One region of the Pseudarthrobacter sp. RHLT1-30-1 genome, then DNA from elsewhere that is predicted to be linked to it. Evidence: predicted binding sites of a transcription regulator. Region 1 holds the regulator's gene; the other holds the start of a gene.
The links. The regulator HrcA, encoded in region 1, represses chaperone genes, less so after heat shock. The targets are predictions, from matches to a motif close to TTNGCACTCGNNNNNNNCGAGTGCNAA.
Positions count from the first base shown of each region.

Region 2: a site for HrcA is predicted at 4,915-4,941, ahead of AC50YM_RS03960 (FmdB family zinc ribbon protein). Genes of this name have one in related genera too.

Region 1 covers NZ_JBWZCG010000034.1:9,960-17,962, forward strand. Annotated here, with positions in the region: gene lepA (translation elongation factor 4) at 1-184, shown strand, start outside; gene hemW (radical SAM family heme chaperone HemW) at 248-1,486, shown strand; gene AC50YM_RS18350 (DUF4870 domain-containing protein) at 1,573-1,992, opposite strand; gene AC50YM_RS18355 (DUF3097 domain-containing protein) at 2,156-3,004, opposite strand; gene hrcA (heat-inducible transcriptional repressor HrcA) at 3,218-4,231, shown strand; gene dnaJ (molecular chaperone DnaJ) at 4,328-5,455, shown strand; gene AC50YM_RS18370 (16S rRNA (uracil(1498)-N(3))-methyltransferase) at 5,458-6,237, shown strand; gene AC50YM_RS18375 (GerMN domain-containing protein) at 6,301-7,173, opposite strand; gene AC50YM_RS18380 (PhoH family protein) at 7,608-8,003, shown strand, end outside.
Region 2 covers NZ_JBWZCG010000003.1:72,503-80,505, forward strand. Annotated here, with positions in the region: gene AC50YM_RS03925 (hypothetical protein) at 1-354, shown strand, start outside; tRNA gene AC50YM_RS03930 (tRNA-Ala) at 458-530, opposite strand; gene AC50YM_RS03935 (SDR family oxidoreductase) at 577-1,377, opposite strand; gene AC50YM_RS03940 (hypothetical protein) at 1,496-2,482, opposite strand; gene AC50YM_RS03945 (GNAT family N-acetyltransferase) at 2,600-3,220, opposite strand; gene galU (UTP--glucose-1-phosphate uridylyltransferase GalU) at 3,226-4,143, opposite strand; gene AC50YM_RS03955 (5-formyltetrahydrofolate cyclo-ligase) at 4,246-4,881, shown strand; gene AC50YM_RS03960 (FmdB family zinc ribbon protein) at 5,028-5,285, shown strand; gene cpaB (Flp pilus assembly protein CpaB) at 5,677-6,276, shown strand; gene AC50YM_RS03970 (AAA family ATPase) at 6,335-8,003, opposite strand, start outside.

The DNA.
Region 1 (8,003 bases):
CGCCATCCGTAAGGACGTGCTCGCCAAGTGCTACGGCGGTGACATCACCCGAAAGCGCAAACTCCTGGAAAAGCAGAAGGAGGGCAAGAAGCGCATGAAGATGGTGGGCCGCGTCGAGGTCCCGCAGGAAGCCTTCATCGCCGCCCTCACCACGGACGAGTCCAAGGACAAGGCCAAGAAGTAGCGGTGCTGGTGAAGGAAGTAGCGGTGCTGGTGAAGACTGTCCCGATGCAGGCCGGCAGGACCCGTGCCTAGCGCCCTGCCGCTGGGTGACCCGGCCCCGCCCGACGGTCTGCTGCCCGGCCAGGCACTCGACGGTGCCGCGGCCCGCGCCTTTGGGCTCTATGTGCACATCCCGTTCTGCGCTGTGCGCTGCGGCTACTGCGACTTCAACACCTACACCGCCACGGAGCTCGGCGGCGGGGCGTCCCAGGACGCGTACGCCGCCACGGCGGTCGCGGAAATCGACTTCGCGGCCGTTGCCCTGAAGAACAGCGGTGTGCCGGCACGACCGCTCAGCACGGTATTTTTTGGCGGCGGAACACCCACACTGCTTCCGGCCGACGACCTTGCCCGCATCCTCACCGCCGCCGTTGCAGCCTGGGGACTCGAGCCCGGCGCCGAGGTCACCACGGAAGCGAACCCGGACTCGGTCACCCCCGAATCCCTGCAGCTTCTGGCGGACGCGGGCTTCACCAGGGTGTCTTTTGGGATGCAGTCGGCGGTGCCGCACGTCCTGAAGGTCCTGGACCGGACGCACACCCCAAGCCGGGTGCCCGAGGCGGTCCGGTGGGCCAGGGAGGCGGGCCTCGCTGTCAGCCTCGACCTGATCTACGGGACGCCGGGGGAGTCACTGGCCGACTGGCGTTATTCGCTCGAGACGGCGCTGTCCTACGGCCCGGACCACATCAGCGCCTACGCACTGATTGTCGAGGAGGGCACCAAACTCGCCGCGCAGATCCGCCGGGGCGAGGTCCCGGGAATCGACGACGACGACCACGCCGCCAAGTACGAACTCGCCGACGAGCTTATCTCGGCGGCGGGTTTGTCCTGGTACGAGGTCAGCAACTGGGCCCGCACCCCCGGGCAGGCATGCCGCCACAACCTCGCATACTGGCGCGGCGACGACTGGTGGGGGATCGGCCCCGGTGCGCACTCGCACGTGGGAGGTGTGCGCTGGTGGAACGTCAAGCACCCCGTCGCCTACGCGAACCGGCTGGACGCCGGCCTCTCGCCGGCTGCCGGCCGGGAAACTCTCGATTCGGAAACCCGGAATGTCGAGCGCGTAATGCTGGAAGCCCGCCTGAACTCCGGGCTGGAGATCGCCAGTCTCGGCGGCCTGGGCGACACCGGGCGGCATGCTGTCGCGGGACTTATCGCGGACGGACTCGTGGATCCGGCCTCAGCCTTCCGGGGCAGGCTGGTCCTGACGCTCAAGGGCCGGCTGCTCGCCGACGCCGTGGTCCGCAGGATCCTGCCGGACTGAGCCGAAAAAGCCGGCCGCTGCCCCTGGGGGCAGCGGCCGGCTTTCCTATTTGGGACCGGGTTCTTAGGCGCCGCGGGGATGCCGCCCTACTTGATCCAGCGGAGGTTGAATTCGTAGCGGTGCGGCTGGCCGCGATTGACGTGGATGCCGGCCGCGACCGAGAAGCAGGTCACGGCGATCCAGATGACCGTGGCGAGGACCGCGAAAATGTTCCCCACAAACGGTACAAAGACCAGCAGGTTGCACAGCACGGCCGCAGCGGTGGGGGGCAGCGTGAAGTTCAGGGCCTCTTTGGACTCCTGCGCCGTGAACGGGCCCCGGTCCTTGAAGATCAGGTAGATCAACAACGCGGGCACACAGCCCAGGATGCCGCCGAAGTGGGCCAGTGTGGCCCATTGCCGGTCCTCGTTTGCCGTCAGCGGCAGGGCATTTGCCGGAACGCCATGGTACGGAGGCTGGCCATGGCCGGCCTGGTTGCCAGCGTGTTCGCGTGCGTCGTCTGCCACGGTGTCGTCCTTCAGATTGCGGGGGTGCATTGGTGCTTTGACTTGCAGGGCTGCGCCGGGAGCACAACCGCCCTACCAAGAATACGTGCTTGGGCACCAAAACGCCGATCGGCCCGCTGGCGGCGGCCCGTGCGGCGCGGGCTACAAGAGACGGGCGCGGCTACTACGGAACCGTGAGGAAATCGATGACCTCTTCGACCCGGCCCAGCAGGGAGGGCTCCAGATCCGCATAACTGCGCACCGCGCCGAGGAGCTTCTGCCAGCCCAGGCCGATATCCTCCTTGGTGCTGTGTGGCCAGCCGAAGGCCGTCAGGATGCCGGTCTTCCAGTCCACCCCGCGCGGAATAACCGGCCACTTCTCGATCCCCAGCACCGACGGCCTTATCGCCTGCCAGACATCCACATAAGGATGGCCCACAATCAGCACGTTCCCGGCCGCTCCGGGGGAGGCCATCACGGCGTCGGCGATCCGGGATTCCTTGGAATTCGGCACCAGATGGTCCACCAGAACGCCCAGCCGGCGTCCCGGGCCGGGCCGGAAGGCGGCAACGGCTCCGGCGAGGTCGTCAATGCCGTGCAACGGCTCGACGACGATGCCCTCCACCCTCAGATCGTCGCCCCAGACCCTCTCCACCAGTTCGGCGTCGTGCTTGCCCTCCACCCAGATCCGGCTGGCCTTCGCCACCTGGGCCCGCTGGCCCTGGACCCGGACCGAGCCGGAGGCCGTGCGGATTCCTGCCGCCGGCGCTGCGGCGCGCGGCGCCGGAGGCATCAGCCGGATCGGCTGGCCTTCCAGCAGGAAGCCGAAGCCGAGCCGAAACGACCGGGACTTGCCGCGCCGGTCCTCAAGGGCGACGACGTGCATCCCGCCGGACTTCTCCACCTGCGTCACCGCGCCGACCCAGCCGGACTGGACCTCTTCGAGCACCATTCCGCGCTCCACCGGCACTTCCGGCAGCTGCGTCTTGGCGGGCGCGGAGAGGTCCTGCGGACCCCAGTTCTGGTACGACATCGGTCACACAGTCCTTTGCACTCGGATGGCTGCGGGCGGGCTGTGCCCGAAAACACCAGCCCCGGAAAGAACGCCCGGAGCGAATCCAATGCTAACAACGCGGCGACTCATATTAGACTGGTTAGCACTTAGGCATGTCGAGTGCTAACCCGGCGGCCCGCAAAAGCCGGCTCACGGCGGCATCGGATCCGGACAGTCGATTGGAGGTGGGGCATGAGCGAACCGCGCAAACTTGAAGTGCTGCGCGCCATCGTGGAGGACTACGTCCATTCACGGGAACCTGTCGGCTCCAAGGCCCTGGTCGAGCGGCACCACCTGGGCGTGTCCAGCGCCACAATCCGCAATGACATGGCGGCCCTGGAAGATGACGGGCTGATCACCGCGCCGCATACCAGCGCCGGGCGGATTCCCACAGACAAGGGCTACCGGCTCTTCGTGGACCAGATTTCGGCCGTAAAGCCGCTCTCGCCGGCGGAACGCCGCGCCATCCAGGCCCTGCTTGAGGGCTCCGACGACCTCGACGACGTGCTGGACCGGACCGTGCGGCTGCTCTCGCAGCTGACACACCAGGTCGCCGTGGTGCAGTACCCGCACCTGAGCAGGGCCAAGGTGCGGCACATCGAATTCGTCCTGCTGGCGCCGCGCAAGGTGCTGGCAGTGTTGATCGCCGACACCGGCAAGGTCGAACAGCGGGTCATCGACGTCGGGCAGGACCTCTCCGAGGAGGCGCTGTCCGAGCTGCGGACGCGTTTCCTCGGAACCTTGTCCGGGACGTCCCTGAACCAGTTGCCGCAGTCACTGAATTCCGTGATTGTCACCTGCCCGCCCTCGCGGCGGGCCGACGCCCAGGCCTTGGCCCGCGGCCTGGAGGCACTGGCAGCCAGCAGCCGCGAGGAGCGGATGGTCATGGCCGGAACAGCCAACCTGGCCCGCTCCAACGTCGACTTCCCGCTCAGCATTGGCCCGGTCCTCGAGGCCCTTGAGGAACAAGTGGTCATGCTCCGCCTGCTCGGGGACATGGCCGCGGACCCGCGGGGTGTCACGGTCAGCATTGGCCGGGAGAACCCGTACGACGGGCTCGCCGAGGCCTCGGTGGTCGCGACCGGCTACGGCCCGGACGCGACCGCAAAGGTCGGGGTCCTTGGACCCACCCGGATGGACTACCCCACCACCATGGCCGCGGTCCGGGCCGTGGCCCGCTACCTGTCCAGGATTCTCGGCCCGTGACGGACCGCAACCCGTCCGGCACCCGCACGGGCGCGCCGGACCCCAACCAGACTTCTTGCCACTAACCGGCAGTACAACCAGGAAGAGATACAAACTTTGAGCAGCCATTACGACGTTCTTGGAGTCTCCCGCGAAGCCACGGGCGAAGAGATCAAGAAGGCCTACCGCAAACTGGCACGCAACCTCCACCCGGACGTTAATCCCGGGGACGACGCCTCGGACCGCTTCAAGGCCGTCACGCACGCCTACGAGGTTCTTTCCGATCCGCAGAAACGCCGGGTCTACGACACCACGGGCAACGAGAACGGCACTGACAACGGCTTCGGCGGCGGCAGTTACTCCGGGCAGGGCTTCGCGTTCCAGGACATTTTCGAGACGTTCTTCGGCGCCGGCGGCCAGACCGGACCGGCCTCCCGCGTCCGCCGCGGACAGGACGCCCTGATCAGCGTCCGGATCGACCTCCGCGACGCCGTTTTCGGCGTCAACAAAAAAATTGAAGTCGAAACGGCCGTCACCTGCCCCACCTGTGAGGGCTCCTGCTGCCGTGAAGGCAGCCACCCGGAACGTTGTGACATCTGCGGCGGCAGCGGCCAGGTCCAGCGCGCCGTGCGTTCCATCCTCGGCCAGGTCATGACGACTGCCCCCTGCGGTTCCTGCGCGGGCTTCGGCACCGTCATCAAAGACCCCTGCAACGAATGCGCCGGCCAGGGCCGGATCCGCAGCCGCCGCTCGCTGACGGTCAAGGTGCCCGCCGGTGTGGCCACCGGCACCCGCATTCAGCTCTCCGGCCAGGGCGAGGCAGGACCGGCCGGCGGACCCGCCGGCGACCTCTTCGTGGAAATCCGGGTCAACAACGACGCCACCTATGTCCGCGACGGCGATGACCTCCATGCCAGCCTCAACATCCCGATGACGGCTGCCGCATTGGGAACCGAACTCACCCTCGACACCTTCGACGGCCAGCAGGAGATCGACGTCAAGGCCGGCACCCAGTCCGGCGAGGTCATCACCCTCCGCGGGCTGGGCGTCACCCACTTGCGCGGCTACGGCCGTGGCGACCTTAAGGTCCACCTGCAGGTTGACACCCCCGCAAAGCTCGACGCCGCCCAGGAGGACCTGCTCCGCCAGCTCGCCAAGCTGCGTGGCGAACAGTTCACCGAAGGAAAGCTCGCCGGCACCGGCGGGGTCTTCTCGAAGCTGCGGGACCGGCTCGGTAACCTGTAGCGGTGAGCAACCCGGTTTTCTTCACCGCCCCCGGCACCCTGGACGGGCTCGTCCCCGGCGCCGTGTTTGTCCTTGACGGACCCGAGGCCCGCCACGCGGTCACGGTGAAGCGTCTTGCCGTGGGGGAGGCGGTGGATATCGCCGACGGCGCCGGGAAGCGGCTTAGCGGTAGTGTCGCCGCCGTCGAGCCCGGCGAGCTGACGGTGGAATGCTCCGCCCTCACCGACGAACCACGGCCCGGGGTCCGGCTCGTCCTGGTCCAGGCCCTCGCCAAAGGCGATCGCGACGAGCTCGCCGCCGAGACTGCCACCGAACTGGGGATCGACGCCGTCATCCCCTGGCAGGCCGAACGGTCAATTGTGCGCTGGAAGGCCGAACGTGCGGCCAGGGCGCACGCGAAGTGGCAGTCGGTCGTCACGGCGGCCGCCAAACAGGCCCGCCGGGCCTGGATCCCGGAGGTCCGTGCCGCCGTCGACGGCGCCGGGCTGCAGGCGGCAGTGGCTGCCGCCGATCTCGCCGTGATCCTGCACGAGGATGCCGTACGCCCGCTGCGTCAGGTCCTGGAAGCCTGGCAGGGTTCCCGCCCGGCCGGCGACGGAGCAGGGAACGGACGCGAGGTGCTGCTGATTGTGGGACCTGAGGGCGGCATCAGCCCGCGGGAAGTCACCAGGCTCTGCGACGCCGGAGCGGTAACGGCCCTGCTGGGGCACCATGTGCTGCGCTCCTCGACGGCCGGACCCGCGGCGACGGTCCTGGCGAGCGACATCCTGGGCCGCTGGTAGCCCGTAACATCCAGCCGGCACCGCGGAAGCTGCGCGGGTCTGGGGAGTGCGGCCAATGAGCCGCTAATTAACCGTGAATCCGCGGGTGTCGACGTTCAAATCCCTGGCCGGGTTGCCGTCCTCCAGCTGCGACACCCGGACCTCATAGCTGCCCGGTGCCAGGTTGACCGACAGGCTGAAGGCACCCGACTGTCCGGCCCCAGCCGAGGCCGTCGTTGTCCCGTTCAGGTACGAGGTCTTGACGCTGCCGTCGATCCGCAGGATTTCCCACCGGAGCGTGCCACCGGGAGCCGTGCTGCGGCCGGAGACCTTGACTGCGCCGTCCGCCAGGGAGCTCCCCTCCTGCGGGTCAATGATCCACACCGGGGCGACCATCCCGGCGCTGCGGGCGGTCGGGGAACCCAGCCGGACGTGGTTGAAGGCGACAAAGTCGGTATGCCCGTCCACCAGCACCACGACCTGGATCTGCTGGCCGGCATCGATCAGCCCGGCACTGGCAGCGGCCGCCGTCGCCGTGTAGACGAGCTGCTGTACCGCACGCTCGGCCATGGCGGGATCCACGTTGCTGTTGAACGCGTCCGCCGACAGGTCCACCGTGATGACATTCTTGCCGGAGATCGAGCTTGCCAGCTTCTTAGGGTTCTGCCACGGTGTGAAGAAGTCCGGATCGAGCGGTTTCTGGGACATCATGACCCGAAGCGCCCGGGTGACCGGGTTGTCCTGTTCCGGAACATCGCGGAACTCCCGGTAGAGGAACGTGCTCTCGTTGCTGCGCCCGATCCAGTACACCGGCGCCTTGTTGGATGCCTGCGTGGTTTCCAGCGGCGCGCTGGTGCTCGGCGCCTGGGCTGCTGTGACCTGCGATGCCGCACCGGAGTCCGTGATCCCGGGCTGCGGCGTAGCCACGCAGCCGGACAGGGCCAGGGCGGCGGGCAGCACCAACAGCAGCAGGCCAGGACGAAGCCGCCTGCCTGCTGTTGTCTGGTTAACGCCGCGCTGCCTGATCTCCGCCGTCCTTTCGGCTTGCTTTCTGCCGGCCCGATTCCCGGCCCGGCCGGCTGCAAGGCCCGCGCCGGAGGCCGGTTTCCAGCATGGCACACGGCTTTGTCGGCCAACCGCGGATTGGCCCGGCAGACGGGAACTGCAACGGGAACGATATGAGGACGATGCGAAGTTGATACCTAATAGCGGGAATCACGTCAGCCGCCGGGCCGAAACCCGGCCGCGGACGCGGCGTGCGGGGGCCCTCACTGGCGTAGGATAAGAGGACCGCGGACACCGGTACCAGATGGCGCGCACCGCCGTCTGGCCGGATCCGCGGACAGACCATTTCCGAACTGGAGGGGACCAGAGGCCCGCGGGCCAGCACTATGACTGAAGCAGCGAACGGCAAGGCCCGGATCAGCGCCGGAGAGCGCGCCACAGGTGAATTCCCCCACTCCCTACCGGGGCTGCGGACGGAGGTCGTCCTGTTTGACAGCTCCGACCAGATGGTCCAGTCCCTCGGCAGTCATGACGAAGCCCTCCGGTACATCGAAACCCAGTTCCCCGCCGTCGACTTTCACGTCCGCGGCAACGAGCTCGCCATCAGCGGTCCCGCCGCTGACGTGCCGCGGATCATGCGCCTGCTCAACGAGGTCCGCGGCCTCGTCGCCCGCGGCACCGTCATTACCCCCGCGGTCCTGCAGCAGCTCGCGTCGATGCTCCGGTCCCAGTCGCTGCAGAACCCCGTTGACGTGCTCACGCACAACATCCTCTCGAGCCGC
Region 2 (8,003 bases), on a different contig from region 1:
CTCTGGCTTCGCGGCATGGGAACGAAGGTCGGACGTCGGGTATGGTGCGAGACGCGCAGGCTTCCAGAATTTGACCTCATTACGCTCCGCGACGGCGTCACCATCAACAGAGGATGCGTTCTCCAGACGCATCTCTTCCATGACCGAATCATGCGCATGGACGAAATCGATCTGGGGATGAATTCGACACTTGGCCCCAATAGCATCGCGCTCCCAGGAAGCAGCCTCGGCGCCGGAGCGACAGTCGGCGCAGCCTCACTGGTCATGCGTTCCGAGGCCATTCCGGCTGACAGTAAATGGGCTGGCAATCCTCTCCGCATCTGGACTCCGCCACACCCCGGACCACATGATTAGAACGTACCCCCGGAAATCCAGCAGGTGTTCAGCGAACGTCACGTCACGAACTGTCCCTGTGTTCATTCGATGCATTCAAGGGTTCAATAACCCCTGCAATATGTGGAGCTAAGGAGATTCGAACTCCTGACCTCTTCGATGCGAACGAAGCGCTCTACCAACTGAGCTATAGCCCCGAAGCAACGCCGTTCCCGAAGGAACGGCGTTGCCGGTGTCCCTAGGCTACAAACTATCCGCCTTCTTTGCCAGCCAGCCGCTGAACGTGTCGCCGGCGCAGCGTTCCTCCGGAACGAGGTTCAGCCCGGCACGCAGGTATTTGCCCATGGCTCCGGGCAATGGAATCCTCACCAGACGTCCACGCGATCCGGTGGCCGTCTTCCATTGCCGGGCGAGTTCGGCCATGTCCTGGATCTCCGGGCCGCCGATGGTGCGCACGCTGTGCCGCCCGCCCGCTGACGGCTCGAGCGCAGCCGCAAGCAAGGCCGCGGCAACATCGGCGGGCGCAATCGGCTGGAACCGGGCGCCTTTCACCGCCGGGATGATCCGTAGTCTGGAACCCGAGGCAAAAATCGCGGCAAGCAGCGAATGGAACTGGGTCGCCCGGAGCGCGGCTGTTTCAAGTCCCGACTGCTCGTAGATGCGTTCCTTGGCAGCCTTGGAGACGTAGTAGCGGAAGGTGCTCCGATCACAATTAACGATGGACAGCACTACGGCCCTGGCCACGCCGGCGTCCTGGGCTGCGGCGAGCAGCCGGGCGCCGCTGTCGGCGAAGTTCTTCAAAGCCCTGCCGGAGCGTCCCTCCAAACAGTCGATCACGACGTCGGCCCCGGCCAGCGCCGCGGCCAGCCCCTCCCCCGTGGAGACGTCGGCCGCGAAGTACTCCGCACCCTCGGTCCGGACCAGCGCCCCGGCGGGCGGCGGATGCCGGCTGAGAACTGCGACCTCGTGCCCGGCCGCGACCGCCTGCCTCACGACTTCACGGCCCACCTGGCCGGTTCCTCCGGCAACGCAAATTCGTGTCATGCCCTGAGGCTACCGGCCTGAGCGCCTGAATGCTCCCCGCCGGACCGCAGCCGCGCGCTCCGGCGGACGCAAAAGCCCCGGGGCGCCATGGCGGCCCGGGGCTTTGCAGGGATGTGGCTTAGGCGCGGCGCCGCTGCAGGACGTCGTCCAGGTTGCTCAGGGCGCTTTGCGCTTTGCCCAGTGGTTTCGGGTCGCTGTCCGCGCTGGGGCTGCCGGCCGGTGTCTGCGACAGGCCCTGCTTGAGCGAGGGTTTTCCGACGGCCTTGGGGGCTTCCGGCAGGTCGAGAGGCTGGGGTGCTGCCCGCTCGGCCTTCGCGGCTTCCACGTAGGTGGGCTTGGGGACCTCTACCGGTTCCCAGCTGGATCCTTCAGCACTCCCGAAGTCCTGCGTGCCGCGGACGGAAGTGTCGCCGGAGGCCACGGCTTCCGCCAGGGCTGCCTGGCGGAGTTCCTGGGCGGTCAGCGGCCTGGGTGCCGGCCGGCGTTCTGCTGTCTCTGCCTGGGCGTCGAAGAGCGGGCTTTCGGCCCGTTCCCGGGGCTCCTCCACCGGTTCCCGCAGCGGCATGCGCTCGGGGGCGGACCGGGCCGGTCGTGCCGGTGCGCTCATGGCATCGCGGAACGCGGCGTTGAGGCGGCGGCGGCGGTCCCGGACCGCTAGCCAGCGGAGGGTGAAGACTGCGGCCACGGTGGTAAGCAGCGCGACGACGGGCAGCCAGACCGAACCGAGGCCGAAGATTCGCAGGGCTGCCGACACGACACCAGTCAGCAGCGAGAGCAGACCGGCCAGCGCTAGTGCCAGCCTGCCGTAACGGATCTTGAAAGCCGGAACGGGAGCTGAAGGCTTGGCGCCGCCGTCGAGCATGGTGGCCCCCGAGACGGACGGAGTGCGCTGGGTACTGGTCATGGGTTTCTCCTGCTGGGTCGCCATCTTCATGACGTTCCCGGCTTGCGGGGCTGTTGTTTCAAAATCGATGACGTCCGCCGCGAGCTCGCCCACAGGCTGCAGGTGGTGGCGTCCGTTCCGGAGAATGTAGGGTGCAACCCACACAATCCAGAGCGCAACAGCAATGACAAGGATCACAGAGCTGCTAAGGGGGAAGTCCACATCAAAACCGTATGAGCAATGCGCGGCGCGGCGCCGCATTGTCCCCGGTGTGTCGCGGCGGGAACTCACTATTGACTGGATTTAGTACGAAAGCGCTGGTCAGGAGGGCCCGGGGGCTCACTCCGGACGGCTCTGTTGCCACCGCGCCAGCAGCCCTTCCGGAACCTCTTCTGCGGTCAGCGCAAAGGTCCGGTGATCTGCCCACTCGCCGTTGATATGGAGAAACCGCGGCCGGTAACCTTCGTCACGAAAACCTAATTTCTCGACCACCCGCAGGCTGGGACCGTTTTCTGGGCGGATGTTGATCTCCATCCGGTGCAGCCCGAGGGTCTGGAAACAATAGTCCGTCACCAGCGCCACGGCAGCCGGGGCAATGCCCCGGCCGGCCCGGCCCTTGTCCACCCAGTAACCCAGGGTTGCCATCATTGCCGAGCCCCACACAATGGAGGACACGGTCAGTTGTCCCACGATCACAGGATCCCGGAAGCCCGGGGTCCGCTCGGTGATCAGAAAAGGGAGGGCCGTCGCCAGGGCCGCCTGGGACTTGAGGGAGCGCACCATCGCGCGATAGTCGGGAAGCCCGCCCCCGGGATCAGGGTTGGACGCTTCCCAGGGGGCGAGCCACTCCTGATTGCGGGAGCGGACGTCGGTCCACTCTTTGCGGTCCCGGTACCGAATGGGACGCAACACGAGGTCGCCGCTTTCCAGCGTGACCGGCCAGCTGAAGCCGCCCGCCACCGGAACTACTTGGTCAGGCTGGGAGCGAGGCTCGAAGCGAATCCCGGCAGCCATTCCCGCAGGCCGGGGCCCAAGTCCTCGCTGTCGCAGGCGAGCTGGACACAAGCCTTGAGGTAGCTGAGCTTGTCACCGGTATCGTAGCGGCGGCCTCGGAAGACCACGCCGTACACGCCATGGCCTTCTTTGTCGCCGGCGGCGAGTTCCTGCAGCGCGTCGGTGAGCTGGATTTCGCCGCCGCGTCCGGGCTCAGTGTGTTCCAGCACCTCAAAGACCGCGGGGTGGAGAACATACCGGCCGATGATGGCGAGGTTGGACGGGGCGTCTTTGACGTCGGGCTTCTCGACGAGGTGCTTGATCCGGACGTATTCTTCGCCATCGATCGACTCGATGTCGGCGCAGCCGTAGGCGCTGATCTCGGAGGGCTCGACCTCAATCAAGGCAATCACCGATCCCCCGGTCTTCGCCTGGACCTCGATCATGGTGCTGAGCAGTTCGTCCCGGGCGTCGATCAGGTCATCACCCAGCAGGACAGCGAACGGCTCGTAGCCCACGTGCTGCTTTGCGCGGAGGACGGCGTGGCCCAGGCCCATCGGATCGCCCTGGCGGACGTAGTGGATGTCGCCAAGGTTGCTGGCGGCCTGAATGGATTCCAGCTTGGCGGTGTCGCCCTTGGCGGCCAGCGTGGCTTCCAGGGTGGGGACGCGGTCGAAGTGGTCTTCCAGCGCGCGCTTGCTGCGTCCGGTGATCATCAGGATGTCGTTGAGCCCGACCTTGACGGCTTCCTCCACGACGTACTGGATGGCCGGCTTGTCGACGACGGGCAGCATTTCCTTGGGCATCGCCTTCGTGGCCGGAAGGAATCTGGTTCCGAGGCCGGCTGCGGGAATGACGGCCTTGCGGACGGGAGCGTTGGGTGTAGTCACTCGTCTAATCTAACGGAGGGACCAAACATTGCGTAATCATTCGGGTCGTCCGGGACCGCTGCTCCCCGGGCCCCGTCACATCATTCGAAAGGACGGGTCATTATGGCGTCGAAGGAAGAGATCCGGGCCAGTCATCGGGCCAGGCGTGCCGCGTTGACACGGGCTTCGCTGGACGGCGCCGGGGCCGGCATCGCCCGGCATGGACTCGCTTGGGCGTCGGGACTTACCGGTGGCGGCCGGGGCACCTTCGCGGCCTACCTTGGCGTGGGTGCAGAGCCTCCCACGCTTCCGTTGCTGGCAGCTTTGCACGGGGCGGGGCACCGGATCCTGCTGCCGGTCTGCGAACCCGATCTGGTGCTGAGCTGGGTGTACTGGACGCCTGACTCCGAATTCGCGCGCAGCCGCTACGCTCCGATCCAGGAGCCCGCAGGGGAACGCCACGACACCATTGTCATGAAACACACCGCCGGCATCTTTCTGCCGGCCACCGCTGTCGACTTTTCCGGCAACCGGATCGGACAGGGCGGCGGCTACTACGACACGTTTCTGGCTGCTTTGGCGGATGTCATTCCTGCCAGGACCGGGGCGCCCGACGGCGGGCCGTTGCCTTCCCTGCCAACCGCCGCCATCGTGTACGACTCAGAGGTGCTGCCCGCCGGCAGCATCCCGGCACAGTCTTACGACCGGAAGGTGGCGGCCGCCCTGACCCCGGGGGGTTTGCTGCGGCTGCAGCCATAGGGCTCGTGGGGCCCCCTGGCCGGGGTGATAGAATTAGCACTCAGGCCCTGCGACTGCTAAGGGAAGGATCCGCCGGTCACCAGATCGGCAGCGATCCTGACCGGACAGCCCGGGACCTGCTCGTTTGTCCCAGAGGAGGATTTCCAGTGCCCACGTATGCATACGCCTGCAAGGACTGCAGCCACGCCTTCGAGATTGTGCAGTCGTTCACCGACAGCTCCCTCACGTCCTGCCCCGAGTGCCAGGGGACGCTTCGCAAAAAGTTCAACAGCGTCGGCGTCGTCTTCAAGGGTTCCGGGTTCTACCGGAACGACTCCCGCGACGCCAAGGGCAGCACAGTCTCGCCGGCTCCGGCTCCCGCGCCGGCAGCAACTCCCGCACCCGCCGCCGCTTCCGCCAGCTAGGCGAATTCTTCGGGGTCCGCTTCCGCAAACCCGGTACACGCGGTAACGGCGGCATTTCCGCCAGCCAGGACTGCCTTCAAGGCGCTCGGTCTCGGTGGTTTTCCACATAGCCGAAACCGCGTCCGCAAAGTGTCCGCTTCAGGCCTAGCCTCGCAGTATGGCCACACTTTCAGCGTCCGGGCCGCCCTTTGGCATCATCCCCACGGCTTCCGTTCTTATCCTCTTTCGCGGCGCCTTGCGACCTCCATCGGTCCTTGGCATTGGGCGTTCCGTAAAGCGCCGCCCACGACGGCCCCACTCCGGAAGCCCTCCGCACGGACCTGGACGCACCGTCCGGCCGCCTTACCGGAGGCGGCTGGGCCGGTGGCTGACCCGGCACCGACGGCTGGCGGTGGCACTACTGCTATGCGTGGCCGCCGGTCTCACGGTGCAGGAGCTGACGCCGGCCCCTGCTGACACCGTCCCTGCCCTCGCCGCGGCACGGGACCTTCCAGCAGGAAAGACACTCGCCCCGGACGACCTGAGCGTACTGAAGGTCCCCCGCGGACTCGTTCCGGCGGGCAGCTATGAGAGCACCGAATCCCTGCAGGGTCAGCAACTGGCCGTGGGCTTGCGCAAAGGCCAACTGCTCTCCGAATCCCAGCTCCTGGGACCAGGCCTGCTGGCGGGAAGCCCTCCCGGATCCGCTGCCGTGCCGCTCCGGATGGCGGATCCCGCTTCAATCCAGCTGCTCTCCCCGGGACAGCTCGTCAACGTGGTGCTGACGAATGGCAGCGGCTTTGACCAGCCCGCAGCCTCCCAGCTGCTGGCGGCCGCGGTGCCGGTGCTGTGGACCTCCGGGCACGGCGATGGGGCGGGCCCCTGGCTGGCGACCGGGGAGACCGACGGACTTCTGGTCGTGGCTGCTGACGCCGAACAGGCGCGTCGTCTCGCCGGTGCCTCCACGCAGGGAAAGCTGTTCTTCGTTCTAGTGGGGGCCGCCCCCGGTTAGGAGGTTCGCCCGGTCACGAGGTTCCGCCCCCCCGGCGCGGTGCGCGGCCCGGATGGTCCTAGCCCCAGTGCGGGGGCTTTTGTTCCTGCAGCCAGGAGTCGTGGTCGTAGCCGCCGGGCTCGTCGCCCCAGCGCCGCGGATCGTCTTCGGCGGCCTTGTTCGGCAGGACACCGGCCGGGACCGCCGCCGGTGTTGCCCCCAGGGGTGCTCCGTCCTGGCCGTCCTGGCTGCCCCGGCGGGATTCGCCGCTGTTCTGCGATTCGCCGTTGTTCCGGGTGCCACCGTCCGCGTTCATGCCTCCGGCCTCCTTACTGCCCTGATCTGTTCTGTCGTGTTCCGCGCTGACCGGCGTACCGTGCGGATCTCCGGACGGGACCGGCCCCGCCGAGGCCTGCGCTGCATTGACGGCCAGGTTCTCAACGTCGTCGTCGAAGAAACCCGGTGACGCCGGCTTCCGGTGCGAGGCGGTCGGTTTCTCCAGGCCAAGGTATCCGCCGATGCGGTCGGCGCAGGCCGAAGGATCGGTGAAGACCTCTATTGTCCATAGTGGCATGTAGCGCCAGCCGAGTCGCTCCAGGAGCTGCGGGCGGAGCCTGCTGCGTTCACGGACAGTCAGCCGGCGGTACTGCTCGGTGCCGTCGGACTCGATCGCCACCGGCCGGGGAATCTCGGCGTCGTCCTGCCCGAGCGTGCTCAGAGGATCGGCGGCGGCCACCATGTTCAGGGCGCCGTCGTACTGGTGCCAGACCCGGGCACCCCTGGCCCGCAGCCGGTCACCGAGGTCCGCCACGAGCGGGTCAGCTCCGAGGGCCTGTTCGCTGGCCGCCGCCCGCGATGCCGGGCTGCCGAGATCGGAGTTGCCCGCGATTTCGCGGTCCAGAAGCTCGTAGAAGTCGACCGCGCCGTGGCTCAGCCGGGTCACGTCCAGATCTTCGGGACGGAAACAGCTCAGCACGTGCAGGGAACGGCGTGCCCTGGTCATGGCGAGGGCGAATTTGGCCCGCCCGCCCTCCGCGGACAGCGGGCCCAGGTTGTGCAGCGCGCGTCCGTGCGGTGTGCGGCCGTAGCCGGGCGAGAAGATCACGTGGTCGCGGACCAAACCCTGGGCGCGTTCCAGGTCCACCACCCGGAAGGACTCGTCGCCGGCGGTGAAGAAGCTGGCCAGCAGCGGGTAGTTCGGCAGCTGCAGCCGGATGGACTCGCCGATCCGCGCGGCATGCCGGAGGCTGCCCGTGACGACAGCCAGCGACGTGCGTGGCCGAAGCCGGGCGTGCTCGAAGACGAGCTCCACTGCCCGGTTCACTTCGGCGACCACCGATTCGACGCCGTCCTGGTCTGCGCTGGGCAGTCCGGTGCCGTCGGGCAGGTATTCCACCGTCAGGGCGCGGTCCAGCCCGGTGGCGGACTGGCCTTCCGGCAGGCGGCGCAGTCCGCCGTCGTAAAAGCTCCGGCTCAGCTGGCGCACGAGGTCTTCATCAACGGCGCGGTAGATGGTCCGCAGGTGCCAGGCGGGCAACACGGCGGCCAGCGCCTTGAAGGCGCTCTCCACCCCCTGGTGGGAGCTCTCGCCGGCGGCAAGCCGTTCCACACTGACCGTGAAGGTCCGCGGGCTGGCGATCCGGTCGTCGCCGAAGGCGATGACCTGACGGGCGCGGGCGATGGCCGGCAGGACGGCCTGCAGCGAAGTTGCCTCGGCATCGAGGATGACCACGGCGTCGAACCGCTGC